2 regions of the Salinibacillus aidingensis genome follow, and region 2 is predicted to be linked to the other one. Evidence: predicted binding sites of a transcription regulator. Region 2 holds the regulator's gene; the other holds the start of a gene.
The links. Region 2 encodes CtsR, which represses protease genes until heat stress. Its sites were predicted from a motif close to ATGGTCAATAAAGGTCAAACA; they were not measured.
Positions count from the first base shown of each region.

Region 1: the regulator CtsR is predicted to act here: its motif matches at 13,606-13,626, upstream of ACZ5OK_RS09345 (ATP-dependent Clp protease ATP-binding subunit).

Region 1 is NZ_AP043759.1:1,727,507-1,743,286, reverse strand. It holds gene ACZ5OK_RS09430 (enoyl-CoA hydratase/isomerase family protein) at 1-189, shown strand, start outside; gene ACZ5OK_RS09425 (branched-chain amino acid ABC transporter permease) at 295-1,158, shown strand; gene ACZ5OK_RS09420 (branched-chain amino acid ABC transporter permease) at 1,159-2,145, shown strand; gene ACZ5OK_RS09415 (ABC transporter ATP-binding protein) at 2,157-2,921, shown strand; gene ACZ5OK_RS09410 (ABC transporter ATP-binding protein) at 2,914-3,621, shown strand; gene ACZ5OK_RS09405 (ABC transporter substrate-binding protein) at 3,679-4,848, shown strand; gene ACZ5OK_RS09400 (metallophosphoesterase) at 4,953-5,966, opposite strand; gene ACZ5OK_RS09395 (NAD(P)/FAD-dependent oxidoreductase) at 6,154-7,365, shown strand; gene ACZ5OK_RS09390 (hypothetical protein) at 7,701-7,928, shown strand; gene ACZ5OK_RS09385 (GNAT family N-acetyltransferase) at 8,103-8,549, shown strand; gene ACZ5OK_RS09380 (nuclease-related domain-containing protein) at 8,582-9,403, shown strand; gene ACZ5OK_RS09375 (DsbA family oxidoreductase) at 9,453-10,184, opposite strand; gene ACZ5OK_RS09370 (ring-cleaving dioxygenase) at 10,396-11,379, shown strand; gene ACZ5OK_RS09365 (hypothetical protein) at 11,404-11,568, shown strand; gene ACZ5OK_RS09360 (redoxin domain-containing protein) at 11,572-11,922, shown strand; gene ACZ5OK_RS09355 (DUF3889 domain-containing protein) at 12,109-12,750, shown strand; gene ACZ5OK_RS09350 (trimeric intracellular cation channel family protein) at 12,790-13,410, opposite strand; gene ACZ5OK_RS09345 (ATP-dependent Clp protease ATP-binding subunit) at 13,655-15,780, shown strand, end outside.
Region 2 is NZ_AP043759.1:1,245-17,024, reverse strand. It holds gene radA (DNA repair protein RadA) at 1-189, opposite strand, end outside; gene clpC (ATP-dependent protease ATP-binding subunit ClpC) at 367-2,799, opposite strand; gene ACZ5OK_RS00095 (protein arginine kinase) at 2,815-3,882, opposite strand; gene ACZ5OK_RS00090 (UvrB/UvrC motif-containing protein) at 3,882-4,430, opposite strand; gene ACZ5OK_RS00085 (CtsR family transcriptional regulator) at 4,446-4,910, opposite strand; gene ACZ5OK_RS00080 (MgtC/SapB family protein) at 5,129-5,827, opposite strand; rRNA gene rrf (5S ribosomal RNA) at 6,042-6,157, opposite strand; rRNA gene ACZ5OK_RS00070 (23S ribosomal RNA) at 6,354-9,283, opposite strand; rRNA gene ACZ5OK_RS00065 (16S ribosomal RNA) at 9,441-11,004, opposite strand; tRNA gene ACZ5OK_RS00060 (tRNA-Ala) at 11,105-11,180, opposite strand; tRNA gene ACZ5OK_RS00055 (tRNA-Pro) at 11,193-11,269, opposite strand; tRNA gene ACZ5OK_RS00050 (tRNA-Arg) at 11,275-11,351, opposite strand; tRNA gene ACZ5OK_RS00045 (tRNA-Leu) at 11,359-11,448, opposite strand; tRNA gene ACZ5OK_RS00040 (tRNA-Gly) at 11,455-11,529, opposite strand; tRNA gene ACZ5OK_RS00035 (tRNA-Leu) at 11,608-11,692, opposite strand; tRNA gene ACZ5OK_RS00030 (tRNA-Lys) at 11,698-11,773, opposite strand; tRNA gene ACZ5OK_RS00025 (tRNA-Thr) at 11,783-11,858, opposite strand; tRNA gene ACZ5OK_RS00020 (tRNA-Val) at 11,876-11,951, opposite strand; rRNA gene rrf (5S ribosomal RNA) at 11,962-12,077, opposite strand; rRNA gene ACZ5OK_RS00010 (23S ribosomal RNA) at 12,280-15,209, opposite strand; rRNA gene ACZ5OK_RS00005 (16S ribosomal RNA) at 15,367-15,780, opposite strand, start outside.

The sequences.
Region 1 (15,780 bases), 1.7 Mb from region 2:
ATTGCCAGTGGACCATCTGAAGCCTATCAATTTATTAAAAAGATTTCGAATCAGTCCTACAACTCTACATTGGATGAAATTCTTGAACTTGAAAGAATTTCACAGGCAACCATTGTAACAACAGAGAGTCATAAAGAAGGGGTTCAGGCTTTTAAAGAAAAGCGAGAGCCGAATTTTAAAGGGAAATAATCATTATCAGCAATCAAATGGAAGCGGTTTCAGTTATGGGTATGGTTAGAGTTTGAGACTCTGGCCATACACTTCCATAAGTGTCAATGAAAGGGGAGAGGGAATTTGGATGTACTCCTTCAACAGCTTTTTAACGGGCTAACTGTTGGAAGTGTTTATAGTTTGGTAGCTCTGGGTTTAACTCTTGTTTACGGTATTTTACACATTCCTAATTTTGCCCACGGCGCTTTGTATATGATTGGTGCCTATATTACCTATACCATGATGTCCTCCTTAGGATTCCACTATTTAATCTCACTTTTTATTTCCATTATAGTTGTTGGGTTTATAAGTGTTTTAATGGAAAGACTGGTATTTCATCCGTTAAAAGACTCAACACCCATTCAGCATAAAGTTGCCGCAATAGGTATGTTGTTATTTTTAGAATCATTGGCCCAATTGATTTGGGGAGCTGACTATCAGCAAATGGAAACGCCTTTTGCGCAGGTTATAGACTTATTTGGTGTAACGGTAACCATGCAAAGGCTGATTATAGTGATAACGGCTGTTGTAGCGATGATCTTACTTTATTTATTTCTAAAAAGAACCTATACAGGCGCAACAATTATTGCCATGGCACAAAATCGGGAAGGTGCACATTTGGTTGGGATTAATACCAATAAGGTTGCAATGCTAACGTTCTTTATTGCCGGTGTTTTAGCTGCACTTGGTGCTTCCCTGACCTCACCGATAAATCTGGTATTTCCAAGTATGGGGCACCTCGTCATCCTAAAAGCTTTCGTCATTATTATTATTGGTGGTATGGGAAGTATTCCTGGAGCTATACTTGGTGGCTATATTATTGGGTTTAGTGAAAGTATTGGGGCCACTTATCTATCTAGTAATTACAGTGATATTATTTCCTTTGCACTTTTGGTTATTATTCTAACCATTAAGCCTCAGGGGATTTTTTCAAAGGGGGAAGCCTAAATGACATCAATTTTTAAAAGTCGAAATATCGTCATCGGCCTAATTCTTTTAGCCATACTCTTCCCATTTATAACACAAAATGAATATTTTCTTCATGTCATGACGTTAGCCTTTATCTGGATGATCGCGGTTTATGGATTGAATTTACTAGCTGGATACACTGGATATTTATCGTTAGCACATGCAGGATTTTTTGCGATTGGGGCCTATGCTTTCGGTTTACTCACTGTAAAAGCAGGACTTGGCTTCTGGTCGGCATTTATTATAGCACCAATGATAACAACAGCCGTTGGTTTTTTAATTGGATTAATCGCCCTTCGAACAAAGGAACATTTTTTTGCAATCTACACGCTATGTGTAGGATATATTATCTACTTGCTTGTTGATAAATGGGAAGGACTTACAGGAGGTGTGCGGGGACTTATTGGTATTCCGGCTCCCTCGAATATTGGTCCTGTTAACCTGTCAACTCCATTGGCACAATACTATTTTGTTTTTGCCATTTTGTTACTCGTAATCCTTGTGATCTATCGACTGATTCATTCCTTAACCGGACGTACCTTCATTGCAATACGAAACAGTGAAGATCTGGCGCTATCTTTAGGCATATCTACAACAAAAAACAAATTATTATCCTTCGTTTTATCTACATTTTTTGCAGGGATTGCGGGGACTTTGTATGCGTGTTTCATTCGCTTTATTGGTCCTGATATAGGAAATATTAACATCACCTTTGACTTGCTGACTTACATGATTGTAGGCGGAATTGGTACTCTGTCGGGTCCAATTGTTGGAACGCTATTAATTGTGTGGCTTTCACAAAATCTGCAGTTTTTACAGGACTATCGCATGCTTATTTTTGGACCTCTATTAACTTTGATGGTTATTTTTTCACCTGGTGGGATTTCCGGACTCTTCTCCCAGTGGTATGCAAAAAGAAATCTTAAGAAAAGCGCAAAGTTTACAAAAGCGGAAGAACAGGTTTAGGAGGTGGACGGATGATACTGGAAACTAAACAATTAACGAAACAATTTGGCGGGTTATTTGCAGTTAAAGATGTGGATTTTACGATTGAAAAAGGTAAAATCAATGCCATTATAGGGCCTAATGGTGCAGGGAAATCGACATTTTTTAACTTAGTCAGTGGGCTATATCGTCCAACTGCAGGGCAAGTGATCTTTAAAGGCAGGGATATTTCCAGCTTAAGTGCTAATAAAGTAGCAAAATTAGGCGTGGCCAGAACCTTTCAAACGACTAATTTATTTGAGCAGGCAAGCGTTTTCGATAATGTGGTAGTAGGGCACCGTTTAAGAACAAAATCGACCCTTTTTGATTCGATATTCAGGACTAGACGATTAAAACGTGAAGAAGAGCAATGTAAAGAAAAGGCTATTCAGGTTTTGCAATTCGTGGGACTCAATCATGCCGTCGATCAACGGGTTGCCAATATTTCACAAGAAGAGAAAAAACGTGTCGCATTCGCACTTGCTCTGGCTACCGACCCGGAAATCGTCTTTCTTGATGAGCCAACCGCAGGCATTAATCCGGATGAAACAGCAGAACTATCCGAGTTAATTGAAAAAATGGCTGAAAAAGGCCTGACCATTTGTTTGATCGAGCACAAAATGCAAATGATTATGAATTTAGCAGAACAAATCATGGTATTAAACTATGGAGAAAAAATTGCTCAAGGGCCCCCTGATGAAATTAATCGTAATGAGGAAGTCATAAAGGCTTATTTAGGAGGGAGTACGAGTGCTTGATTTAGAAAATGTGTCTGTAAAATATGGAAATTTCACTCCTGTGGAGGACATAAATATTCGTGTGGATAAGGGTGAGATTGTAGTACTTTTAGGTGCAAATGGTGCAGGTAAAAGTACAACGTTTCGAACCATAAGTGGACTGAAAAAAACTTCAGCAGGAAGTGTAAAATTGGAGAATGAGCCTATTCATGACCAAACGCCAGATAGAATTGTAAATAAAGGGATTGTTCAATGTGCAGAGGATCGAAAGTTGTTTCCTGAAATGTCAGTACAGGAAAATTTAATGATGGGTGCCTATGTTCATCGAAAAAGAAAAGCGAAAATTAAACAGACACTTAGAGAAGTCTATGAGCTATTTCCAATTTTATATGAAAAAAGAAAAAATCCGGCAGGCTCCTTAAGTGGAGGTCAGCAGCAAATGCTGGCAATAGGAAGAGCATTAATGTCTAAGCCAAAACTTATGTTGTTAGACGAACCGTCAATTGGTTTAGCTCCACTAATTGTTGATCAAATGTTTGAAAGTATCCAGCAAATTAACAGGGAAGGAACTACTATTCTACTAGCCGAACAAAATGCTCATGCAGCTTTAGCAATTGCCAACAAAGGTTATGTTTATGAAAATGGAAAAATTGTTGTTGAGGGAAGTTCTGAAGAGTTATTTGCCAATGAAAAGGTGAGAAAAGCTTATATCGGGGCTTAGCAGGATCAGATATTTTTTGCGAATAAATATCTGAATATTATAAATAGGAGGCTGAATATGAAGAAAAAAGCATTTTTTAGTTTAATTAGTTTTGTCATTCTTGGTTTCATCTTGGCAGCTTGCTCCGGAGAAGAAGCGGGAGGAAATGGTGAGGCAGTTGTCAACATTGGGTATACCGGACCTTTAAGTGGTGCTGCTGCCTATTATGGAGAAAATACGTTAAATGGCTTGGAAATGGCTGTTGAGGAAATTAATGACGAAGGCTTTGAAGTGAATGGAACGACCTATACGATTAATCTTGAAACACTTGATGACCAGTATCTTCCTAATGAGGCAGCAGCAAATGCGAGACGTTTAGTTCAAGAACATAATACGCCCATTATCTTTACTCCACATAGCGGAGGAGTTAAAGCCCTGCAAGTATTTAATGAACAGGAAAATTTTATTATTGGCGCATATACAAGTGAGCCCGCCATTACAGAAACAGGGAATTCTTTAACGGTTCGAATACCTCCGAGCTATGCGGGTTATGTTGAACCTTTCACGAAGTACATGATGGATCGTTTCGGAAATAAACTGGCTGCACTACCACCTGTTACACAGTATGGAAAGGATTGGGCGGAGGGTTTGATTCCTCACTGGGAAGACCAGGGAGGGGAAGTCGTTCATAATGCCTCAATTGATTTTTCAAAAGACACGGATTTCTTCACTTTACTCACCAATGCTATAGAAAACGATCCTGATGTGATGCTAGTTGGCGGGCCATCTGAACCTACAGCAAAAGTGGTACAACAGGCACGTGATCTCGGTTATGAAGGTGGATTTATGATTATGGATCAGGCGAAATTGGATGAAATGAAAAAAGTTATTGGTGGATCCTACAAGCCATTAGAAGGTTCAATTGGTACAATGCCTCTCGTTAATGCGAATTATCCCGGAACTGAAGAATTTGTGAAAAAATATCATGAGAAATATGATGAGGACCCTGGTTCTGAAGCTGGATTTCATTATGTTTCTATGTATATTTTTGTTGAGGCGATGAAAGCAGCTGGTAATACAGAGGATGCAAAAACGATTTATGAAAATATTCAATCCGGATTAGACGGTTTACCAGAAGATAAAAAGGTATACGTTATTCCTGGTATTGATGAAAATGGCGGATTTGAAATCAATACTCGAGTGGCAGCTGTTGAGGACGGAGAGATTGTCCCGATAAAAGTGGAATAAAGGCTAAGAATCGGCTTATACAGCCGATTCTTTATAAAAATGCAGATAAAGAAATCATGAGAGGTATAAATGGTTTGATTCTGTTACAACGGGCATGAGTAGATTCATCGGACATGTTTTATAAGTTTCAGTTCATTGACAAACTCCTTCAGCTGAGGGTGAGGTTTTATTCCTTTATGAAAGGTTTTAATTACCTTACCCTTTTTAGAAATGACATCTCCGGTAAGGGGATCTATTTGAAGATCTACTTCAGAAAAAGCTTTTCCTTTTGAGTAGGCCTGGATAATCAATTTATTGTCTACAACTGTATTGGCGTATTTATGGTTGTGTCCGGCAAAAATGACATCAATTTCATCGTCAAGCTCTGGTGAGATTTCCGGTATTTTTCCTGAAGGCTTTGAGCCATCTTTTTTTGAGTTTGCTGAAGCATGCGCCAGCACAACGATGGTTTTTACACCTTTTTCTTTTAATTCTTCTACCGTTTGATTAAGGGAATCCGTAATACTTTTAAATTCGAGATTTCTGACATGTTCTTCGTCAACCCTTGATTTTGTGTCAGTTGTGACAACTCCAATGATTCCAATTGGAACACCCTGTACTTTTTTGATGATATAAGGGGGGAGGATGGGCTTACCTGTTTTTTTATCAATAACATTAGCCACTGTATACGGAAAATCTGCCCCCTGAAAATAGCCGGTTTTTTCATGGTGCCCTCCGTAAATCAGTCGTTTCAGTTCTGTTAAGCCTTCATCAAATTCATGATTACCTACTGTACCAGCATCAAAGCCAGTGCGATTTAAGAATTCAATGGTCGGCTCATCCTGTAAAAAGGCCGAAATGGGCGGGCTATTCCCAACCGCATCTCCTGCATGGACAAGCAGGGTATTTTCATCAGATTCCATTTGGTATTGATGTAAGTAGGATGCGAGGTACGGCGCACCCCCCAGCCTTTTATCTCCTTTTTCCATACTTTCCAATTGACCATGAAAATCGTTGACCCCGAGCAGTTTCACAGAAATCGTTTCTGATTGATCCTGTTTCGCTTCAGTTGCAAAGGGGAAGAGGGCAAGGCACAAAATCAATATGGAAATAAGAATAGGCTTTAAGAATCGAAACATATCATTCTGCCCTCCATTCATTACATTACACTTTTATTATGTCAGATGATTAGTCAGGTTATGAAAAGTTAATGGTTTTGACTGTAAAAACCGTTCAATTATTGATAAAGTAGTAATTGGAGGCTAATTAAAGAAAAATTATTTGACACATGATTCTGCTGTCAAATATAGAGGAAGGGGATTTGTTTTGAGTAATCAGAAACCAAGAGTTGTCGTCCTGGGTGCCGGATATGCAGGTATGATGACAACAAAAAAATTAACCAAGCTCCTACGTCCAGAACAAGCTGAAATTGTACTTGTCAATAAACATAATTATCACTATCAAACCACCTGGCTGCATCAGGTAGCAGCAGGAACGATTAATCAGAATCAGGTTCGTATGATGATCAGTGATGTCATTGATACGAAACACCGGGTTAACCTTATCCAGGATTCTGTTCTTGAGATTAAAAAGGATGAGAAAACAGTCGTACTTGAGAATGGCGAATTACAGTATGATATTCTTGTTGTAGGACTCGGGTTTGAGAGTGCTACTTTTGGCATATCAGGAATGAAAGAAAACGCATTTGCTATTCAGACAATTGACTCCAGTCGTTTAATTTACGACCATATTGAGTATCAATTCTCCCGTTATAAGAATGAAGAAGGAAATAAAGAGGAACTGCTGACAATTTTAGTAGGCGGTTCTGGGTTTACCGGAATTGAGTTTGTTGGTGAGCTTACTGAAAGCGTTAAAAAACTGTGCCGAAAATATGATATTCCTCGTTATAAGGCACGTATCATCAATGTGGAGGCTGCTCCAAGTATTCTGCCAGGCTTTGATGAAGAATTGGTCACCTATGCCAAGTCATCTTTGGAAGCACGTGGTGTAGAATTCAGAACGGGCACAATGATTAAAGAGTGCAAAGAGGATGGTTTTGTCGTAGGGGAAGGTGAAGAAATTAAAGCCGGAACCGTTGTATGGACTGGTGGTGTACAAGCGAATTCTATTCTTGGAGAATCAGGCTTTGAAATTACAAAAGGTAGAGTAACAGTTAATAATGATCTGCGTGCTCCAGGATACAGAGATATCTTTATTTTGGGTGATTGTGCCTGGGTAATGGATAAAGAAAATGATCGTCCTTATCCGCCAAATGCGCAGAATGCCATGCAGCAGGCAGATACAGCAGCACAGAACATTGCATCTTTAATTTACGGTGGACCTATGCAGGAATATAAGTTCGAAAACAAGGGTACAGTCGCATCCCTTGGTGGTTCTGAAGCCATTGGAACTGTATTTGATCGTCAGTTATTCGGAAAACCGGCAAAAACGATGAAAAATGTTGTCGATAACCGTTACTTATTCATGCTCGGTGGCCCGGGCCTTGTACTTAAAAAAGGTAAGCTTAGTCTCTTTTAATATGGGACAAAATAAGGGAGGGGTTCTTACATGAAACGTACGTTATGCGTAACACTGATTTCCCTTGTATCGACTATTTTTTATGTGTTGGTTTCAAGAGAAATCGAAAATAATAGAAACTTTCGGTAATTATAAAAGTCCACTCTATTTAAAGATTTGCATACCAGGATTTATTTCCTGGTATGCATTTTTTATTTGAAAAACAATATGTTTGCAACAATTCTCAGAAACATGAATAAAAGAACCACATTCTAAAAAACATAAAAAGGTAATTACGAAAGGAGGAATTCATTATCGCACAAAATCAACAACAGGCACAGCAGGCACAACAGGCGGTGCAGCAGGCTCAGCAGGCTGTACAGCAAGCTACTCAGCAAGCAAATCCACAAGTCATTCAGGCAGCACAGCAGCAGCTGCAGCAGGCCCAACAGCAAGTTCAGCAGGCACAGGCATCTGCACAGCCACAACAGCAGCAGCAATTCCAACAGGCTCAACAGCAATTACAGCAAGCTACTCAGCAGCTTCAGCAAGCACAGCAAAGTCAAAATAATCAGCAGCAGTAAAGGATACATAACAAGGATGGCTTATTTTAGTCATCCTTGTTTTGGTGAAAGGGTTAGCTATAAGTTTTTACATGAAATTTATGGTAAAATATTCTTTAGCTAGATCGTCTATTAAACTATTTAAATTTTAACAAAGGAGAGGATGAGCAGGAAATGGATATTAAGTTTGAGCCTATGACAGAAGATGTTTATTCTGATTATATTGAAAAGTCAATCAAACAATTTGCAGAAGAATCTGTTAGAGCAGGGAATTTAGACAAGAGTCAGGCACTGGAGAAAGCACAAGATCAATTCACTAAGCTGCTTCCAGATGGATTAAACACAGAAAACCATCAATTATTGTCTATTTTCCACGATAACAACCATATCGGGATGTTATGGTTACATATTAAATGGACCAATTTGGGTAAAGAAGCATTTATCTATGACTTTTTCATAGACGAACAATTTCGAGGGAACGGAATGGGAAAAATGAGTATGAGTGCGTTAGATACTTATGCACAAAAACTTGGATTAAAGAAGATTGGCCTGCATGTGTTTGCTCATAATCAACGAGCTGTATATCTATATCAAAAGATGGGCTATGAATTTACGAACCATCATATGGCCAGGTATTTTTAGGAACTTGTTTGATAGGAAAAGGAGATTAATTGATGCCATTTTTAAATCTGTTTAGAAAAAAAGAACAAGCGACGTCAAAAAAGAGTGATAAAAATCAAAAACGGATAAAGCAAAATAAAGACCAGAAAAGAATTGCATCCCGTAAAGGTGAATTAGGAGAATACAAGATTAATATTGAATTGGATCAACTTCCTAATGAGTATAAGTACCTGAGTGACATTATGATTAAAAATCCGCGTTCGAGGTCAGGGTATTCTCAAATCGATCATATTATTCTATCTCCATATGGAATCTTTGTTCTTGAAACCAAAAACTATCAAGGAACCATTTACGGAGGACGAAATCGTAAAACATGGTCTGTAAATGGGAACTTTAAAATGATGAATCCATTCCACCAAAATTACGGTCATATTAAGGCAATAAAGAATATTATTCACCCTGGATTCCATAATCACTTTATTTCTCTAGTTTCCTTTACAAAAAGATGTACATTTAAAATAGAGCCTGAATTACGAAAGATATCATCAGATGAACTGATTATTTATGACTTAGAATTGTCTGAGTTTATAAACCGCAAAGTAAGAAGTTTAAAACGTCTCCACAGTGAACCATTACTGTCAGAAAAGAATATAATAGAAATTTATGAAACCTTAAGCCAGGAAAATATCACGGATTCATCATTAAGAGAAATGCATGTACAGAGCCTGCAATCAAAAAAGACCTCTGATAAACAGTATAAATGTGTGATCTGTCAGAAGAGGGTTTCAGAAAAAGTGAAGAATTACTGTTTGACGAATGACCGTTTTAATGGAAAGGTTTATTGTTACGAACATCAAAAACAGATCAAAAATTAATGGAAAAAGTTAAAAACCTGCCTATTGCAAAATAGCCAGGTTTTTAACTTTATTTATCATCCGTCGGTATAGCACAGCTTCCGTCCGCACAAAACGCGTTATTAGTTCCTTCTCCTGATAAATCCTCAAATTGGGGTTTTGGATTTTCTTCCTCCCAGACCTTACCTAATGCACTTATAAAGGTTTCCAGTGGCTGTGCACCTGAAATGGCATATTTTTGATTCAGAATAAAGAAAGGGACACCAGATATTCCGTATTGATGGGCTATTCTTTCATCCATTCGCACATCATCCGCATAAGCATTGTCATCCTTAATGATGGTTAATGACTCCTCACGATCTAAGCCGGTATTTTCAGCTATATCTGCGAGCACATCATCGTCACTTAAATTTTTGGATTCGGTAAAATAGCCATATAGTAGTTTTTCTGTTATTTCTTTTTCTTTTCCGTGCTTCTTCGCAAATTTAGCCAGCCGATGAGCTTTAAATGTGTTGGTCGGTTTCATCGTATCGAAATGATAGGTTAAGCCAACACTTTCTGCCTGTTGTCGCAATCGCTCATTATTCTCATTTGCCTGTTCAATACTCATACCATACTTAGCGGCAATTAACTCAGCCATGCTTTTTCCATTATACTCCTCAGCGTTTGGATCTAATTCAAAGCTTTTGTATTCTAACTCTACATCATTAATATGAGGGGACTTTTGTAAGGCCTGTTCTAATCTGCGCTTACCTATATAACAAAATGGACATACAAAATCAGACCATACTTCAATTTTCATATAAACACCTCTTTTAAAAAGTTAGCTATATTTTACTATATCCTTTTCCCGGACTTAAAATCCTTTGCTTATTAGAATGAATGATTTTGACAGATCATACGAATCATGATATATTTATTTCGAATTAAAGATAAATAATTTAAAGATAATATTCATTGATTTAACAGGTTAACCTTTATGATGAATAAAACGTTGGATGGAGGCTTTAAGTATGAATGGAATAAAAGGGATGCACCACGTCACAGCCATAACCAGCAGTGCGGAGAAAAACTATGAATTTTTCACCTATATCCTGGGGATGCGTTTGGTTAAGAAAACTGTGAATCAGGATGATATTCAAACCTATCATTTATTCTTTGCAGATGATGAGGGCAATCCTGGTACAGATATGACCTTTTTTGATTTTCCCGGGATTCCCAAGGGAGTGCATGGTACGAATGAAATTTTTAAAACATCCTTCCGTGTACCGAGTGATGAAGCGTTGGAGTATTGGGAAAAAAGGTTTGATAGACTTAAAGTAAAGCATTCAGGAATTAAAGAACAATTCGGTGTTAACACCCTGTCTTTTGTTGATTTTGATGATCAGCAATATCAGTTGATCTCAGATGAGAATCTTGATGGGGTGAAGGCAGGGATTCCGTGGAAAACAGGACCTGTCCCATTAGAATTCGCTATAACAGGCCTAGGACCTATTCATGTTCGTGTGGACAACTTTGACTACTTTAAAAAAATGATGGAAACGGTACTTCAGTTCAAAGAAATTGATCAGGAAGGTTCCCTGCATCTGTTTGAAGTAGGAGAAGGTGGAAACGGTGCCCGGGTTATTGTAGAATATAACACAATCCTTCCTCAGGCAAGACAGGGGTTTGGTACCGTTCACCATGCAGCCTTTCGCGTAGAAGATCGTGATGTATTGGAAGAGTGGATTGAGCGGATGGCTAAGTTTGGCTTCCGGACATCTGGATACGTCAACCGTTTCTTCTTTGAATCATTGTATGCGAATGTGGCACCTCAAATTTTATTTGAATTTGCAACAGATGGCCCCGGCTTTATGGGCGATGAACCATATGAAACTTTAGGGGAAAAGTTATCTTTACCTCCATTTTTAGAAGCGAAACGGGAAGAAATTGAAGACATGGTACGACCGATTGATACAGTAAGAAGCACAAAAACATTTGAAAAGGAATATGAATAAGCTTTTTCAGGAAGGAGTCTATTTATGAAGTCTAAAGTTGTTACCCTGTTACTCGTATTTGGGGTAATGCTGACAGCTTGTTCTCCAGCGGCAGATGAGCCGGTTACCCTGCAGAATCATGCAGGAGAAGAGGTAAATATACCTGGAGAAAAACCTGTCCTGTTCTTTTTTATTACCACTTACACCTGAAGTATTTGTCAGCAGCAACTGGTTCAGTTGCATCAGAATTTAGACACGCTGGAGGACCTTAACCTGAACGTTGATACTTATATTATAAGTAAGGACACGGTTGAGGAACAAAAGATTTTATACGATGAAATTAAGCGAGTGTTTGGCGAAAGTCTCCCAATTCTTGCTGATCCTGAGTTAAAAGTGATTGATAAAATGGGCATGAAAAACGGTGATATTGCGTATCGCGGCTATGGAATGCTGGATTCGGACGGAAATGTTATTTTTCAAACGAAGAATGACCATTGGGGCGAGCAATTTGATCAGACATTAAATGAAATAGAAGAAGAATATCAAAACTTTATGAGTGAATAACATGATCATTACCCAGGTACATGCCTTGTATCTGGGTAATGATCGTCTGGGGAATGATTAAATTAAACCAAATACAGCCACGTCCAGCTGTCGATTTTGTGTTCCTTGCTAATTTCCAATCACGATTTAACCTCCTGGGTACATACACTATCAATGAGTGAGAGACTTATGACAGGAGGAGAGCGTATGTTTACAAACGATTTTTATGGGTATGGGCAAAACTTCTACTCGTTTCATCCATATACGTACAACCCACTTCCGAATTCACAGTTTCCAGCTGTGGATGCATATCGACAGCAAAGCATACAGGGTCAGGCAACCTGGACAACGGGGGGACAGGTTACCAAGTGTGGTATTCCATGGTCCACAAATGAATATATGACTGCATCTGTCAGTCTGAATGCCCCTTACCGTTGTGGTCAAATGTTAAAAATTACGAACCCCAATAATCAAAGGGAGATTATCGTAACTGTAGTGGATACTGTTCAAGGATATCCACCTAATCGTATTAATCTTCACAGGAGAGCATTTGAGGCTTTAGGAGTAAATCCTCAGATAGGTGTTCTGAACATTCAAATCACACCTTCACCTCAACTGGAACAGGAAAAATGGGGAAAGTATCTGTTAGAAGTAACGCAGACGGCCTATCCAAACTATAAAGTAACCGAATATCAATCCGTGGAAAAAACGTCGGTAACGAATAATCAAACGAGAGAAGTATATGATTATTTTTTACAGTCCCCACAGGAATCGATAACCGTTCGTGGTACAGTTGTCTATAACCCAAACACAGACCGGGTTGTGTCGTTTGATATAAAAGAAATTTAGTATAAGCAAAAGCTTGATTCATCCAAGAATCAAGCTTCACTACATATGTGCCTTCTTTTGATCTGTAAACTGTCTGTGGGGGAGCTTCCACCCATACTTTACTGTAAGCATTCGGAGTGTAACAACCGCGACAAATAAGAGGTATAACCCCCAAGTCTGGTTTACCAGATCTATACCGATCAGTAAGCCTGCAAGCATAGCCCATGCACCATAAATATCCTCTCTTAGTACAGATGGTTTTCTTCCAGCAAGTAAATCACGGATAATCCCGCCACCACTTCCTGTAAGTAATGCAGCCATAATAATTGCACTTAACGGATGATTCATCTCTGTTGCATGCATGGCTCCTAAAATCGCGAAAGTGGAAAGGCCTATGGCATCCGTGAATGTGCCCCACCTTCCCCAATGTTTCAGTGCCCCTGAAGGAAACAAAAATACAATCGTTATAATAAAAATAGCCATCATAAAAAGTGGCCCCTGATCCCAGATTTCCGATACCGGTACACCGATTAACAGGTTTCGGGTGGTTCCGCCTCCAAAAGCCGTAACCATGCCTAAGACATAAACTCCTAAAATATCATAATCCTCTTCTAATGCTACGATAGCTCCACTTATGGCAAAGGCTATGGTTCCAATCGCATTAAAAATCTCCCAAGTCATTACTTAAAACCCTCTTCCTTAACTGATAACCTATATCATCGTATCACAGGCCCATTTGTCTTTACACTAGTTTTCTTCTAAAAAATCAGTTTATTAAAAGCTGCTTGATTTTTCATATCCAATCGTTTAGTCTACAGAAATTTCCATAAACAAATATCTTGAAAGTCAAAGAAGGTCAAACTATAATAAAAGTGTAAGGTCAAAAAAGGTCAAAGAATAAAAATCTCAAAAGGAGGTTTTATGGATGCTTTGTGATATATGTCAGCAAAATGAGGCAAAAATTAATGTTTATACCCAAATGAATAATGAAAAGAAAAATATTAAAATGTGTACATCATGTTTTGAACAGGAAAAAGCGAAACACAATATTCCATCCGACTTTGGTGGAGGAATGGGATTCCCATTTGATGATCTATTCAAGGGAATAGGTCAGGAGAATGGGGCGGCCTTTGGTATGAAACAGCCAACCCATACACAAACACAGAGTACTGGTGGAAATGGCGTTCTTGATCAATTTGGCCGTAATGTGACCGATCAGGCCAGAAATGGGAACATTGATCCGGTAATTGGACGAGACAAAGAAGTCGAACGTGTGATTGAAATATTAAATAGACGTAACAAGAATAATCCTGTTCTTATCGGTGAAGCTGGTGTAGGTAAAACAGCGATTGCAGAAGGACTCGCCCTAAAAATGGCAGAAGGAGACGTACCTTCAAAATTATTGGATAAGGAAGTGTATGTTATGGACGTTTCCTCTCTGACTGCTGGTACAGGAGTTCGAGGCTCCTTTGAAGAACGAATGAAATCCATCATTCAGGAGCTGCAATCCCGGCAAAATGTCATTTTGTTTATTGATGAAGTACATCAGATTGTTGGTGCCGGTTCAGCTGAAGGATCCATGGATGCAGGTAACATCCTGAAACCTGCACTTGCCCGTGGAGAATTGCAAGTAATCGGAGCAACAACCCTGAAAGAATACAGGCAAATCGAAAAAGATCCAGCGCTTGAAAGACGATTCCAGCCAGTTATGGTAGAGGAACCGACTCCTGAGGCGACTATGGAAATATTAAATGGTCTCAAATCCCGTTATGAGGATTATCATCAGGTTAAATTTACCGATGAAGCGTTGAAAGCCAGTGTGAAGCTTTCTGATCGTTATATTCAGGATCGATTCCTCCCGGATAAAGCAATTGATTTGTTAGATGAGGCTGGATCTAAGGTGAATTTATTATCTGAAGGAACAGAAAAAACAGCTATTCAAAAGAGAATAAATGCTATCCGTAAACAAAAAGATCAGGCAACAAATGAAGAACGTTATGAAGATGCTGCAAAATTACGTGACCAGGAAGCAAAACTGGAAAGACAGCTTGAAGATGGAAAAGAAGAAGCTGGTGTTGTTGATCAGGCCTTTATCACGAGTCTGATTGAAGCCAAAACAGGTATCCCGGTAGGTAAGCTTCAGGAAAATGAGAAAGAAAAGATGAAGCATCTTGAAGAGAATTTACAGTCAAAAGTAATTGGTCAGGATGAGGCTGTACAAAAAGTGGCCAAAGCTATTCGCCGTAGTCGTGCAGGATTGAAATCCCAGTATCGTCCTATTGGTTCTTTCCTGTTTGTTGGTCCAACAGGGGTTGGTAAAACGGAACTTTCAAAATCTCTGGCTGAAGAAATCTTTGGATCTAAAGATTCAATGATTCGACTGGACATGAGTGAATATATGGAGAAACACTCGGTTTCAAAACTTATCGGTTCACCTCCTGGATATGTTGGCCATGATGAAGCCGGACAATTAACAGAGCAAGTTCGTCGCAACCCATATAGTATTATTCTGCTTGATGAAATTGAAAAGGCTCATCCAGATGTGCAGCATATGTTCCTGCAAATTATGGAGGACGGTCGTCTGACAGATAGTCAGGGAAGAACCGTAAACTTTAAGGATACTGTATTAATTATGACCAGTAATGCGGGTGTAACGGATAAAAAGGTTACCGTTGGCTTTAATACAGTAGGCGAAGATATGGAAAAGGAAAGTCATATTCTCGAATCTCTTGGTTCTTACTTTAAACCTGAATTCCTTAACCGTTTCGACTCAATCGTAGAGTTTAACCAATTAGAAAAGGATCATCTTTTAGATATTCTTGATTTAATGCTGACAGATGTGAGAAATCAGCTTGAGGAACAGCATATCAATATAGAGATTGATCAGGCGGCCAAAGAAAAACTAATTGAGCTTGGCTACCATCCAGCCTTTGGTGCCCGTCCATTACGCCGAGTCATTCAGGAACAATTAGAGGATAAAATAGCTGACGTGTTACTTGAAGAGGAAGAATCTGACCAGCTTACTGTCACAGTAATAGATCATGAAATTGT
Region 2 (15,780 bases):
GGCAATACCTGTTATACGTTCAGGCTTGCTCGCCTTCTGTGAGCCGCCGGAAACAGTCTGACGTGTATTGGTTATTTCCTTTTCTTCTACTAATGTATTCCATGTCTGACAGGCCGGACATTTCCCCATCCATTTTGGCGATTCATATCCACATTCCTGACAGACAAATTTCACTTTGGGTTTAGCCATAATATCCTTCCTTCTTTGCCCTTCATATATATATACGAATAAAACATGTACTTAGTTGCACATTTTTGTGACAAATCATTGAACACCGTTATTTAATAGTATAAAAAAATATCGGAAGGGAATCACCCTCCGATATTTTTATTTTATCACGTTTTATCCTTCAATTTTTGAAAAATTTTAAGGTCTTACGATGATTTCTCCATCATCATTGGTATCAATTGTGACTTTTTTACCTTTTTCCACATTACCTTTAAGCAGTTCCTCCGATAACAGATCCTCAATGTTTTTCTGAATGGATCTGCGCAATGGACGGGCACCATACTCAAGGTCAATGCCTTCATCTGAGATTTTATCCAGCGCCGGATCTGTCACCTCGAAATCAATCTCCTGATCTACCAATCGTTGTCTGAGCTGTTCAATCATTAATGAGACAATTTCTTTAAGATGCTTCTTCTCAAGGGAATGGAAGACAATGGTTTCATCAATTCGGTTCAGGAACTCTGGACGGAAAGCTTTCTTCAGTTCCTCCATAACCTTTGACTTCATATTTTGGAAATCCTGCTCTTCATCTCCTAATGTGAACCCTACATATTTATTCCTGCGCAGTTCACGGGCTCCTACGTTGGAGGTCATAATGAGAACCGTATTACGAAAATCAACGGTACGTCCTTTTGAGTCTGTTAAACGGCCATCTTCCAGGACCTGCAGAAGCATGTTAAATACATCCGGATGGGCCTTTTCAATCTCATCCAGAAGTACAACTGAATAAGGCTTGGTACGTACCTTTTCCGTTAACTGTCCTCCTTCTTCGAATCCTACATAGCCTGGAGGGGACCCTACAAGTCTTGAGGTGGAATGCTTCTCCATATATTCGGACATATCGATGCGAATCATCGCGTCCTCATCACCAAACATGGATGATGCTAAGGCACGTGCGAGTTCGGTTTTACCCACACCGGTTGGTCCTAAGAAGATAAAGGAACCGATTGGACGTTTTGGATCCTTCAGACCTGCACGGGCTCTGCGAATTGCTTTGGAAATAGCCTTAACTGCCTCATCCTGCCCAATAACCCGAGAATGTAATGTCTCCTCAAGGTTAAGCAAGCGTTCACTCTCATCCTTAGCCAGTCTTGACACGGGTACTCCAGTCCAGGTGGATACCACACTTGCGATATCTTCAAGTGTCACTTCAGAGTTTTCCTGCCCCTGTTTTTCCTTCCACTCTGATTGTGTTTTTTCCAGACGTTCACGAAGACGCTGCTCATTATCACGTAAAGAAGCCGCTTTTTCAAATTCCTGACTTTGAACCGCAGCATCCTTTTCTTTACGCACCTCTTCCAATTGCTGCTCCAGTTCTTTTAAATCAGGTGGAGCTGTGTAAGAACGAAGACGAACTTTAGAAGCTGCTTCATCGATCAAATCAATCGCTTTATCCGGTAAAAAGCGGTCCGTGATATAACGGTCAGAAAGTCTTACAGATGACTCAATGGCCTCATCTGTAATCGAGACACGATGGTGGGCTTCATAGCGATCTCTTAAGCCCTGTAAAATCTGTACGGACTCTTCCTTAGTTGGCTCATCCACCTGAATAGGCTGGAAGCGGCGTTCAAGTGCCGCATCTTTTTCAATATATTTACGGTACTCATCTAACGTGGTCGCTCCAATACACTGGAGCTCTCCTCTGGCAAGCGCTGGTTTTAAGATGTTGGAAGCATCAATCGCACCTTCTGCTCCACCAGCACCAATAAGAGTATGAAGCTCATCAATAAACAGGATAATATTCCCTGCCTGGCGAATTTCCTCCATCACCTTTTTCAGACGGTCTTCAAATTCACCACGATATTTCGTACCTGCAACAACGGTACCCATATCCAGGGTCATCACTCGTTTATCCCTTAAAATCTCCGGAATTTCATTATTTACAATTTGCTGGGCTAAACCTTCTGCAATGGCTGTTTTACCTACCCCAGGCTCCCCGATTAAGACAGGGTTATTTTTAGTTCGACGGCAAAGCACCTGAACGACACGCTCAATTTCCTCGCTTCTTCCAATCACAGGGTCAATGTGATCCTCTTTTGCGATGGCCGTTAAATCCCTCGCCAGAGAATCCAATGTTGGTGTATTGGCATTTGAAGACTGACGACCGACTCCTCCGCGGTGGCTGGAAGTGGATTCATTGCTTCCTAATAGCTGAAGGACCTGTTGACGGGCTTTATTGAGACTGACTCCCAAATTATTTAAAACACGTGCAGCAACCCCTTCTCCTTCACGAATAAGACCAAGAAGTATATGTTCAGTACCAACATAGGAATGACCAAGTTTACGGGCTTCATCCATAGATAATTCAATTACTTTTTTGGCCCGTGGTGTATAGTGAATCGTCTGATTAGCCTTCTCCCCTTTTCCAATTAGCTGCTCAACTTCCTGCTGGATTTTATCCGGTTCTACGTTCAGGGTGGTTAAGGCCTTCGCAGCAATCCCTTCTCCTTCTGTAACTAATCCAAGCAAAATATGCTCTGTACCAATATTGTTGTGCCCTAGACGCATGGCTTCTTCCTGGGCAAGGGCTAAAACCTTCTGTGCTCTTTCTGTAAATCGCCCAAACATCATATCTCTATTCACTCCTTACATCTTTTCTAAATGAAGTCGTTCTCTTATTAAAGCAGCTCTTCTTATATCTCTTTCTTCCGGTTTCAATGGCTTTTTCGCATATTGCTGCAGAAAACCGGGCTGAGTTAATACAGTCAGTTCGTTTAAAATTGTTTTTGAGATATTCTCAATAATTCCTAAATCAATTCCAAGCCTTACATCAGACAGGCATTGCGCTGCTTCCTTGGATTGGATGATCCGGCTGTTGGCTAAAATTCCGTAAGAACGGAACACTTTATCCTCCAGTTGTATACCTGAATTACTCATCAGACGCTGACGTGCATAGCGCTCCTGTTCAATTAACTGTGTCACGACACTCTTTAAGTCTTCAACAATATCCTCCTCAGATTTACCTAATGTAATCTGATTGGAAATTTGAAACAGATTGCCTAACGCTTCACTGCCTTCTCCATAAATCCCTCTCACGACCAGGCCTAACTGGTTGATGGCAGGTATCATTCTGTTTATTTGCTGTGTAATCACAAGAGCTGGCAGATGCATCATGACCGAAGCTCTCATACCCGTCCCGACATTTGTTGGACAGCTGGTTAAATAACCACGGTCTTTATCAAAGGCATAATTAATCTTTTCCTCAAGCCAGTCATCAATTTTAGATGCATAGTCCAGGGCATTCTCTAACTGAAGTCCAGGGTAGTAAAGCTGTATACGTATGTGATCCTCTTCGTTAAGCATGATGGATACTTGTTCATTCTCTGAAATTAAAGCAGCCCCCGACTCATTATGTTCGGTTAACTGCGGGCTGATGAGATGTTTTTCCACCAATACCCTCTTTTCAATGGGTTCTAAATCGGACATCCTTACTAATTCAAGCTTTGCGTTCTTTTCTAAGGATTGATTTTCGAAATGATCCTCAAAAACATCCAGGACTTTATTCAGCATATCGGAATTAGCAACAATCGGAAACGGATATTCTTTAAAATTCCTGGCTAGCCGAATACGACTGCTAAGAACGATATCACTATCCTGCCCCTCTTCTTTTAACCATGGGCTAACGGCTTCGTTAATAAATTGCTGTAAGGACATTAGACTTCACCGCCCTTATCATTATTAAGTTGTTTTTCCAATTCACGTATCTGATCCCGCATTTTAGCTGCCTCTTCAAATTGTTCTTTTTCAATTAATTTTTGTAATTCCAGCCGATACTGCTGAAGATTACGCTTCAGATGAAGATTTCCTCCTACACGTTTTGGAATTTTTCCATCATGAGTTGTATTTCCACTGTGAACTCTTCTGAAAATAGGATTTAAATGCTGATCAAAAGTTTCATAGCACTGGTCACATCCAAATTTTCCGCGTCGTTTAAATTCCTCATAAGTCATGCCGCATTTATCACATTGCAACGAATGGTTTGATTGAAAAGACGAGCCTTGGCTTTCTTTAAATGATGTTCCCGAATCAAAATTAAACAAACCTGATAATAAATCCTGGAAGGAAAAATTCTGATTGTATTGATCCATATACCCTTTTTCCTGGGCACAATATTCACACAAGTGCACTTCCGTTTTTTCGCCATTTACTACCTGGCTGAAATGAACGGTAGCAGGTCTTTTCTCGCACTCCTGACATTTCATGCGAATCAACCTCCCTTACATTCTGTATCTTAATACATCAAGCATAGCTACTAAAATTTTCGATCTTAGTTCGTCACGTGCTGGTAATTGAATGGAAATTACATTCCGATCTAATGCACTGAGCATCAATTTGGCCTCACGTTCAGTTATAATCTCTTCTTCAAGCAGACGCTCAATAACATCCAAACTCGCCTGCTGAGTAATCTGAGGCTGGACAAGCTCCATGATTTGTTCAATTAACTCCACTTTGCTTTGTGGTTTAACACGAATAATACGAATATATCCACCACCACCACGTTTACTTTCCACTAAATAACCTTTTTCGATGGTAAACCTTGTTTTAATAACATAATTAATTTGAGAAGGTACACATTGGAAACGGTCTGCAATTTCACTTCTTTTAATTTCAATTGCGTTCTGGTGGCTCTGTTTCAGAACTTCTTTTAAATAATTCTCAATGATGTCGGATATATTTCGCATCTTCCCTCCTCCTTAAATCATTTCACTATTAACACTGTATCTCTGCACAATTTGACTTTGACTATCTTTGACTTTATCTTCATTATACTCAAATTACGCATTCATGCAAATAATATGTATGCCATTAACAAAGGGAAAAACTCTCAAAAACCGTTTCTCTATTTAAAGTTTATCCGTTTAACTTCAAATAAAACCTGACAAAACAACAATTTAATAATTTAATTTTTATCATATATATATGTCACATTTTTGATTTTGGTTAAATGGTCGAGCAGATCATTTCGTTCAAAATCCTGACCCTTGTCAATTTCAACTAACAAATATCTCTCATCATTGTCCTGATGGTTCACTTCCACTCTTTTTACCCTTAATTGAAAATCATCAAATACCTTCAGGAGGTCATTCAGTTTCGCATCTCTATTTAAAATTAATCGGATTTTACGATCACTCTTTTTATTTTTCGCTAAACGATTTTCAAATTGATTGAGGAAAATCAGACTTAAAAGAACGACAAATGTTGTTAACAATGCAGGTCCATACATTCCTGCCCCAATAACGAGACCAAGTCCGGCAACGGTCCATATGGAAGCAGCCGTTGTAAGTCCTCGGATAGTCATTCCATGAACCATTATAGTTCCAGCCCCTAAAAAGCCTATTCCACTAATCACATAGGATGGTATACGCGCTGGATCAAACCGGATGTTTTCAAAATTATCCAAATACTGATCAAATCCATAAAGGGATAATAGCATCATCAGACAGGCACTTACACCAACTAATATATGAGTTCGAAAACCGGCCGAGTGATTTTTTATCTCCCGTTCAAAACCAATAACCCCACATAAGGTTGCAGCTAATATAAGACGAAAGGCCATAATTTCAAAGTTATCATTTAACCAATAGACTGATTCAAACATAGCTTTCTCCCCTTAGTCCCTTTGTTCAAGCAATAATCAGTGAAATTTAATTTCTCTCCTGTTGCTTTCCCTTTTTAGTGTAAATGTCAGTCTCTTATATTTTTTCTTTAATATAGATTATTCACTGACTGGTCATGAAATGTTTGTTCAATAAATTATATTAAATATTATTATACGAAAAAAAAGCCAAGAAGAAAATGTCTTCTTGGCTTTTGCCCAGCAGCGTCCTACTCTCGCAGGGGAAGAACCCCAACTACCATCGGCGCTGGAGAGCTTAACTACTGTGTTCGGAATGGGAACAGGTGTGACCTCTCCGCCATCGCCACTGGACTTTGGCTTGGTCGTTCTGCGTTGTTCATACAAATGAGCGCTTTTAGCAGAACTTCCTTATCATTATTGATTTCAGGTGACTAGCACCCTCAAAACTAGATAAGAAAAGCAATTATGTGAGCAGGCAGTGGTTTATAAATCCGTCTGCGTTTTTTGTCCAGCTTCGACTTGCATGCGCTCGCCTCCGCTTTTCGTATAAGTTAAGTCCTCGATTGATTAGTATCCGTCAGCTGCACGTGTCACCACGCTTCCACCTCGAACCTATCTACCTCATCGTCTCTGAGGAATCTTACTCATTTAAAATGATGGGAAATCTCATCTTGAGGGGGGCTTCATGCTTAGATGCTTTCAGCACTTATCCCTTCCACACGTAGCTACCCAGCCGTGCTCCTGGCGGAACAACTGGTACACCAGCGGTGTGTCCATCCCGGTCCTCTCGTACTAAGGACAGCTCCTCTCAAATTTCCAACGCCCACGACGGATAGGGACCGAACTGTCTCACGACGTTCTGAACCCAGCTCGCGTACCGCTTTAATGGGCGAACAGCCCAACCCTTGGGACCGACTACAGCCCCAGGATGCGATGAGCCGACATCGAGGTGCCAAACCTCCCCGTCGATGTGGACTCTTGGGGGAGATAAGCCTGTTATCCCCGGGGTAGCTTTTATCCGTTGAGCGACGGCCCTTCCATTCGGTACCGCCGGATCACTAAGCCCGACTTTCGTCCCTGCTCGACTTGTAGGTCTCGCAGTCAAGCTCCCTTCTGCCTTTACACTCTGCGAATGATTTCCAACCATTCTGAGGGAACCTTTGGGCGCCTCCGTTACTCTTTAGGAGGCGACCGCCCCAGTCAAACTGCCCACCTGACACTGTCTCCGAACCGGATCACGGTTCTGGGTTAGAATGTCCGTACAGCCAGGGTGGTATCCCACCGGCGCCTCCACCGAAGCTAGCGCTCCGGTTTCGATGGCTCCCACCTATCCTGTACAAGCTGTACCAACATTCAATATCAGGCTACAGTAAAGCTCCACGGGGTCTTTCCGTCCTGTCGCGGGTAATGCGCATCTTCACGCATAGTATAATTTCACCGGGTCTCTCGTTGAGACAGTGCCCAAGTCGTTGCACCTTTCGTGCGGGTCGGAACTTACCCGACAAGGAATTTCGCTACCTTAGGACCGTTATAGTTACGGCCGCCGTTTACTGGGGCTTCGATTCAGAGCTTCGCCCAAAGGGCTAACTCATCCTCTTAACCTTCCAGCACCGGGCAGGTGTCAGCCCCTATACTTCGCCTTTCGGCTTCGCAGAGACCTGTGTTTTTGATAAACAGTCGCTTGGGCCTTTTCACTGCGGCTCATCCAGACCGAAGCCTGAACGAGCACCCCTTCTCCCGAAGTTACGGGGTCATTTTGCCGAGTTCCTTAACGAGAGTTATCCCGCTCACCTTAGGATTCTCTCCTCGCCTACCTGTGTCGGTTTGCGGTACGGGCACCCTCATCCTCACGAGAGGCTTTTCTTGGCAGTGTGAAATCAGGAACTTCGGTACTCTATTTCCCTCCCCATCACAGCCCGAGCTTACGATGAACGGATTTGCCTGCTCATCACTCTCACTGCTTGGACGTGCATATCCATCAGCACGCTTCCCTATCCTCCTGCGTCACCCCATTGCTCAAACGGATGAAAGGTGGTACAGGAATATCAACCTGTTTTCCATCGCCTACGCCTTTCGGCCTCGGCTTAGGTCCCGACTAACCCTGAGCGGACGAGCCTTCCTCAGGAAACCTTAGGCTTTCGGTGGACAAGATTCTCACTTGTCTTTCGCTACTCATACCGGCATTCTCACTTCTAAGCGCTCCACCCGTTCTTCCGATCGGACTTCGCTGCGCTTAGAACGCTCTCCTACCATTGTACCAACGGTACAATCCGCAGCTTCGGTGATACGTTTAGCCCCGGTATATTTTCGGCGCAGAGTCACTCGACCAGTGAGCTATTACGCACTCTTTAAATGATGGCTGCTTCTAAGCCAACATCCTGGTTGTCTAAGCAACTCCACATCCTTTTCCACTTAACGTATACTTAGGGACCTTAGCTGGCGGTCTGGGCTGTTTCCCTCTCGACTATGAACCTTATCACCCATAGTCTGACTCCCAAGCTCAAGTTGTTGGCATTCGGAGTTTGACTGAATTCGGTAACCCGATGAGGGCCCCTAGTCCAATCAGTGCTCTACCTCCAAAACTCGATTCTTGAGGCTAGCCCTAAAGCTATTTCGGAGAGAACCAGCTATCTCCGTGTTCGATTGGCATTTCACCGCTACCCACACCTCATCCCCGCACTTTTCAACGTACGTGGGTTCGGGCCTCCAGTAAGTGTTACCTTACCTTCACCCTGGACATGGGTAGGTCACACGGTTTCGGGTCTGCGACCTCATACTCATACGCCCTGTTCAGACTCGCTTTCGCTGCGGCTCCACATCTTCTGCTTAACCTTGCATGAGATCGAAACTCGCCGGTTCATTCTACAAAAGGCACGCTGTCACCCATTAACGGGCTCCAACTACTTGTAAGCACACGGTTTCAGGTTCTCTTTCACTCCCCTCCCGGGGTGCTTTTCACCTTTCCCTCACGGTACTGGTTCGCTATCGGTCACTAGGGAGTATTTAGCCTTGGGAGATGGTCCTCCCGGATTCCGACGGAATTTCACGTGTTCCGCCGTACTCAGGATCCACTCCGGAGGAAACCAGGTTTGAATTACAGGGCTGTTACCTTCTTCGGCAGGTCTTTCCAGACCGTTTCATCTACCTGATTTCTTGGTAACTCCGTATGGAGTGTCCTACAACCCCAGAAGGCAAGCCTTCTGGTTTGGGCTGTTTCCCGTTCGCTCGCCGCTACTTAGGAAATCGCGTTTGCTTTCTCTTCCTCCGGGTACTGAGATGTTTCAGTTCCCCGGGTTACCTTCCTTACCCTATGGATTCAGATAAGGATACTGCCCCATTACGGACAGCGGGTTTCCCCATTCGGAAATCTCCGGATCAAAGCTTACTTACAGCTCCCCGAAGCATATCGGTGTTTGTCCCGTCCTTCATCGGCTCCTAGTGCCAAGGCATTCACCGTGCGCTCTTATTCACTTAACTTATAACGCACACGGACAATATTGTCCGTTGTCTGCTCTTGATTGCTTTCTTATCTAGTTTTCAAGGTGCTATTTGAAGAATCCTTCGATCCTTCAAAACTAAACAAAACAACCGAGTACGCTCTTTTTTGGTCACGAAGTGACCTTATCTTCCTTAGAAAGGAGGTGATCCAGCCGCACCTTCCGATACGGCTACCTTGTTACGACTTCACCCCAATCATTGGCCCCACCTTAGGCGGCTGGCTCCAAAAGGTTACCCCACCGACTTCGGGTGTTGCCAACTCTCGTGGTGTGACGGGCGGTGTGTACAAGGCCCGGGAACGTATTCACCGCGGCATGCTGATCCGCGATTACTAGCGATTCCGGCTTCATACAGGCGAGTTGCAGCCTGCAATCCGAACTGAGAATGGTTTTATGGGATTAGCTTCACCTCGCGGCTTCGCTGCCCTTTGTACCATCCATTGTAGCACGTGTGTAGCCCAGGTCATAAGGGGCATGATGATTTGACGTCATCCCCACCTTCCTCCGGTTTGTCACCGGCAGTCACCCTAGAGTGCCCAACTTAATGCTGGCAACTAAGGTCAAGGGTTGCGCTCGTTGCGGGACTTAACCCAACATCTCACGACACGAGCTGACGACAACCATGCACCACCTGTCACTCTGTCCCCGAAGGGAACCCTCTATCTCTAGAGGTAGCAGAGGATGTCAAGACCTGGTAAGGTTCTTCGCGTTGCTTCGAATTAAACCACATGCTCCACCGCTTGTGCGGGCCCCCGTCAATTCCTTTGAGTTTCAGCCTTGCGGCCGTACTCCCCAGGCGGAGTGCTTAATGCGTTAACTTCAGCACTAAGGGGCGGAAACCCCCTAACACCTAGCACTCAACGTTTACGGCGTGGACTACCAGGGTATCTAATCCTGTTCGCTCCCCACGCTTTCGCGCCTCAGCGTCAGTTACAGGCCAGAGAGTCGCCTTCGCCACTGGTGTTCCTCCACATATCTACGCATTTCACCGCTACACGTGGAATTCCACTCTCCTCTCCTGCACTCAAGCCTCCCAGTTTCCAATGACCCTCCACGGTTAAGCCGTGGGCTTTCACATCAGACTTAAGAAACCGCCTGCGCGCGCTTTACGCCCAATAATTCCGGACAACGCTTGCCACCTACGTATTACCGCGGCTGCTGGCACGTAGTTAGCCGTGGCTTTCTGGTCAGGTACCGTCAAGGCACAAGCAGTTCCTCTTGTACTTGTTCTTCCCTGACAACAGAGCTTTACGATCCGAAGACCTTCATCACTCACGCGGCGTTGCTCCGTCAGACTTTCGTCCATTGCGGAAGATTCCCTACTGCTGCCTCCCGTAGGAGTCTGGGCCGTGTCTCAGTCCCAGTGTGGCCGATCACCCTCTCAGGTCGGCTACGCATCGTTGCCTTGGTGAGCTCTTACCTCACCAACTAGCTAATGCGCCGCGGGCCCATCTGTAAGTGACAGCATAAAAGCCGTCTTTCAACTTCCGACCATGCGGTCGGAGGTGTTATCCGGTATTAGCCCCGGTTTCCCGGAGTTATCCCGATCTTACAGGCAGGTTGCCCACGTGTTACTCACCCGTCCGCCGCTCGTTCCACAAGTTTCATCCCGAAGGAATCAACTTGTTTCACGCGCTCGACTTGCATGTATTAGGCACGCCGCCAGCGTTCGTCCTGAGCCAGGATCAAACTCTCCAATAAGTTTGGATGTTAAAATCCATAATGCTCATATTCAAAATGCTATTTAAATAGCGAATTGACGTACTGGTTGTTTTGTTCAGTTTTCAAGGTTCGAATTAATTGGTGGAGCCTAGCGGGATCGAACCGCTGACCTCCTGCGTGCAAAGCAGGCGCTCTCCCAGCTGAGCTAAGGCCCCATTATAACTAAGTGGTCGGGAAGACAGGATTCGAACCTGCGACCCCATGGTCCCAAACCATGTGCTCTACCAAGCTGAGCTACTTCCCGTTAAATGGCGCGCCCGAGAGGAGTCGAACCCCTAACCTTCTGATCCGTAGTCAGACGCTCTATCCAATTGAGCTACGGGCGCAAATATATGGTGCCGAGGGCCGGACTCGAACCGGCACGGTAGGTGACCTACCGCAGGATTTTAAGTCCTGTGCGTCTGCCAATTCCGCCACCCCGGCATTATATGGAGCGGAAGACGGGATTCGAACCCGCGACCCCCACCTTGGCAAGGTGGTGTTCTACCACTGAACTACTTCCGCAAGATATAATGTTTAAGACCCAATAAATAAAATATTAACATATTTTATTTTAAAAATCACTATAATTTATAATATACATGGTGCGGGTGGAGGGAGTCGAACCCCCACGTCGAAAGACACTAGATCCTAAGTCTAGCGCGTCTGCCAATTCCGCCACACCCGCAAGGATGGTGAGCCATGGAGGATTCGAACCTCCGACCCTCTGATTAAAAGTCAGATGCTCTACCAACTGAGCTAATGGCTCAAAATAAAATGGTGCCGGCCAGAGGACTTGAACCCCCAACCTACTGATTACAAGTCAGTTGCTCTACCAGTTGAGCTAGGCCGGCATATTTCAAAAGATATATGGTGGAGGATGGCGGGCTCGAACCACCGACCCCCTGCTTGTAAGGCAGGTGCTCTCCCAGCTGAGCTAATCCTCCTTGATCTTAAGCCTGGCGGCTTCCTACTCTCGCAGGGGAAGAACCCCAACTACCATCGGCGCTGGAGAGCTTAACTACTGTGTTCGGAATGGGAACAGGTGTGACCTCTCCGCCATCGCCACCAGACAATAACAAACTTATTCTTTTTTCAAGGACAAGTAATATTATATTTACTTTTGATTAAAAAAGCAAGTGTTTTTTTAAATAAATTTTTAACACCCTCAAAACTAGATAAGAAAAGCAATCATGTGAGCAGGCAGTGGTTTATAAATCCGTCTGCGTTTTTTGTCCAGCTTCGACTTGCATGCGCTTGCCTCCGCTTTTCGTATAAGTTAAGTCCTCGATTGATTAGTATCCGTCAGCTGCACGTGTCACCACGCTTCCACCTCGGACCTATCTACCTCATCGTCTTTGAGGAATCTTACTCATTTAAAATGATGGGAAATCTCATCTTGAGGGGGGCTTCATGCTTAGATGCTTTCAGCACTTATCCCTTCCACACGTAGCTACCCAGCCGTGCTCCTGGCGGAACAACTGGTACACCAGCGGTGTGTCCATCCCGGTCCTCTCGTACTAAGGACAGCTCCTCTCAAATTTCCAACGCCCACGACGGATAGGGACCGAACTGTCTCACGACGTTCTGAACCCAGCTCGCGTACCGCTTTAATGGGCGAACAGCCCAACCCTTGGGACCGACTACAGCCCCAGGATGCGATGAGCCGACATCGAGGTGCCAAACCTCCCCGTCGATGTGGACTCTTGGGGGAGATAAGCCTGTTATCCCCGGGGTAGCTTTTATCCGTTGAGCGACGGCCCTTCCATTCGGTACCGCCGGATCACTAAGCCCGACTTTCGTCCCTGCTCGACTTGTAGGTCTCGCAGTCAAGCTCCCTTCTGCCTTTACACTCTGCGAATGATTTCCAACCATTCTGAGGGAACCTTTGGGCGCCTCCGTTACTCTTTAGGAGGCGACCGCCCCAGTCAAACTGCCCACCTGACACTGTCTCCGAACCGGATCACGGTTCTGGGTTAGAATGTCCGTACAGCCAGGGTGGTATCCCACCGGCGCCTCCACCGAAGCTAGCGCTCCGGTTTCGATGGCTCCCACCTATCCTGTACAAGCTGTACCAACATTCAATATCAGGCTACAGTAAAGCTCCACGGGGTCTTTCCGTCCTGTCGCGGGTAATGCGCATCTTCACGCATAGTATAATTTCACCGGGTCTCTCGTTGAGACAGTGCCCAAGTCGTTGCACCTTTCGTGCGGGTCGGAACTTACCCGACAAGGAATTTCGCTACCTTAGGACCGTTATAGTTACGGCCGCCGTTTACTGGGGCTTCGATTCAGAGCTTCGCCCAAAGGGCTAACTCATCCTCTTAACCTTCCAGCACCGGGCAGGTGTCAGCCCCTATACTTCGCCTTTCGGCTTCGCAGAGACCTGTGTTTTTGATAAACAGTCGCTTGGGCCTTTTCACTGCGGCTCATCCAGACCGAAGCCTGAACGAGCACCCCTTCTCCCGAAGTTACGGGGTCATTTTGCCGAGTTCCTTAACGAGAGTTATCCCGCTCACCTTAGGATTCTCTCCTCGCCTACCTGTGTCGGTTTGCGGTACGGGCACCCTCATCCTCACGAGAGGCTTTTCTTGGCAGTGTGAAATCAGGAACTTCGGTACTCTATTTCCCTCCCCATCACAGCCCGAGCTTACGATGAACGGATTTGCCTGCTCATCACTCTCACTGCTTGGACGTGCATATCCATCAGCACGCTTCCCTATCCTCCTGCGTCACCCCATTGCTCAAACGGATGAAAGGTGGTACAGGAATATCAACCTGTTTTCCATCGCCTACGCCTTTCGGCCTCGGCTTAGGTCCCGACTAACCCTGAGCGGACGAGCCTTCCTCAGGAAACCTTAGGCTTTCGGTGGACAAGATTCTCACTTGTCTTTCGCTACTCATACCGGCATTCTCACTTCTAAGCGCTCCACCCGTTCTTCCGATCGGACTTCGCTGCGCTTAGAACGCTCTCCTACCATTGTACCAACGGTACAATCCGCAGCTTCGGTGATACGTTTAGCCCCGGTATATTTTCGGCGCAGAGTCACTCGACCAGTGAGCTATTACGCACTCTTTAAATGATGGCTGCTTCTAAGCCAACATCCTGGTTGTCTAAGCAACTCCACATCCTTTTCCACTTAACGTATACTTAGGGACCTTAGCTGGCGGTCTGGGCTGTTTCCCTCTCGACTATGAACCTTATCACCCATAGTCTGACTCCCAAGCTCAAGTTGTTGGCATTCGGAGTTTGACTGAATTCGGTAACCCGATGAGGGCCCCTAGTCCAATCAGTGCTCTACCTCCAAAACTCGATTCTTGAGGCTAGCCCTAAAGCTATTTCGGAGAGAACCAGCTATCTCCGTGTTCGATTGGCATTTCACCGCTACCCACACCTCATCCCCGCACTTTTCAACGTACGTGGGTTCGGGCCTCCAGTAAGTGTTACCTTACCTTCACCCTGGACATGGGTAGGTCACACGGTTTCGGGTCTGCGACCTCATACTCATACGCCCTGTTCAGACTCGCTTTCGCTGCGGCTCCACATCTTCTGCTTAACCTTGCATGAGATCGAAACTCGCCGGTTCATTCTACAAAAGGCACGCTGTCACCCATTAACGGGCTCCAACTACTTGTAAGCACACGGTTTCAGGTTCTCTTTCACTCCCCTCCCGGGGTGCTTTTCACCTTTCCCTCACGGTACTGGTTCGCTATCGGTCACTAGGGAGTATTTAGCCTTGGGAGATGGTCCTCCCGGATTCCGACGGAATTTCACGTGTTCCGCCGTACTCAGGATCCACTCCGGAGGAAACCAGGTTTGAATTACAGGGCTGTTACCTTCTTCGGCAGGTCTTTCCAGACCGTTTCATCTACCTGATTTCTTGGTAACTCCGTATGGAGTGTCCTACAACCCCAGAAGGCAAGCCTTCTGGTTTGGGCTGTTTCCCGTTCGCTCGCCGCTACTTAGGAAATCGCGTTTGCTTTCTCTTCCTCCGGGTACTGAGATGTTTCAGTTCCCCGGGTTACCTTCCTTACCCTATGGATTCAGATAAGGATACTGCCCCATTACGGACAGCGGGTTTCCCCATTCGGAAATCTCCGGATCAAAGCTTACTTACAGCTCCCCGAAGCATATCGGTGTTTGTCCCGTCCTTCATCGGCTCCTAGTGCCAAGGCATTCACCGTGCGCTCTTATTCACTTAACTTATAACGCACACGGACAATATTGTCCGTTGTCTGCTCTTGATTGCTTTCTTATCTAGTTTTCAAGGTGCTATTTGAAGAATCCTTCGATCCTTCAAAACTAAACAAAACAACCGAGTACGCTCTTTTTTGGTCACGAAGTGACCTTATCTTCCTTAGAAAGGAGGTGATCCAGCCGCACCTTCCGATACGGCTACCTTGTTACGACTTCACCCCAATCATTGGCCCCACCTTAGGCGGCTGGCTCCAAAAGGTTACCCCACCGACTTCGGGTGTTGCCAACTCTCGTGGTGTGACGGGCGGTGTGTACAAGGCCCGGGAACGTATTCACCGCGGCATGCTGATCCGCGATTACTAGCGATTCCGGCTTCATACAGGCGAGTTGCAGCCTGCAATCCGAACTGAGAATGGTTTTATGGGATTAGCTTCACCTCGCGGCTTCGCTGCCCTTTGTACCATCCATTGTAGCACGTGTGTAGCCCAGGTCATAAGGGGCATGATGATTTGACGTCATCCCCACCTTCCTCCGGTTTGTCACCGGCAGTCACCCTAGAGTGCCCAACTTAATGCTGG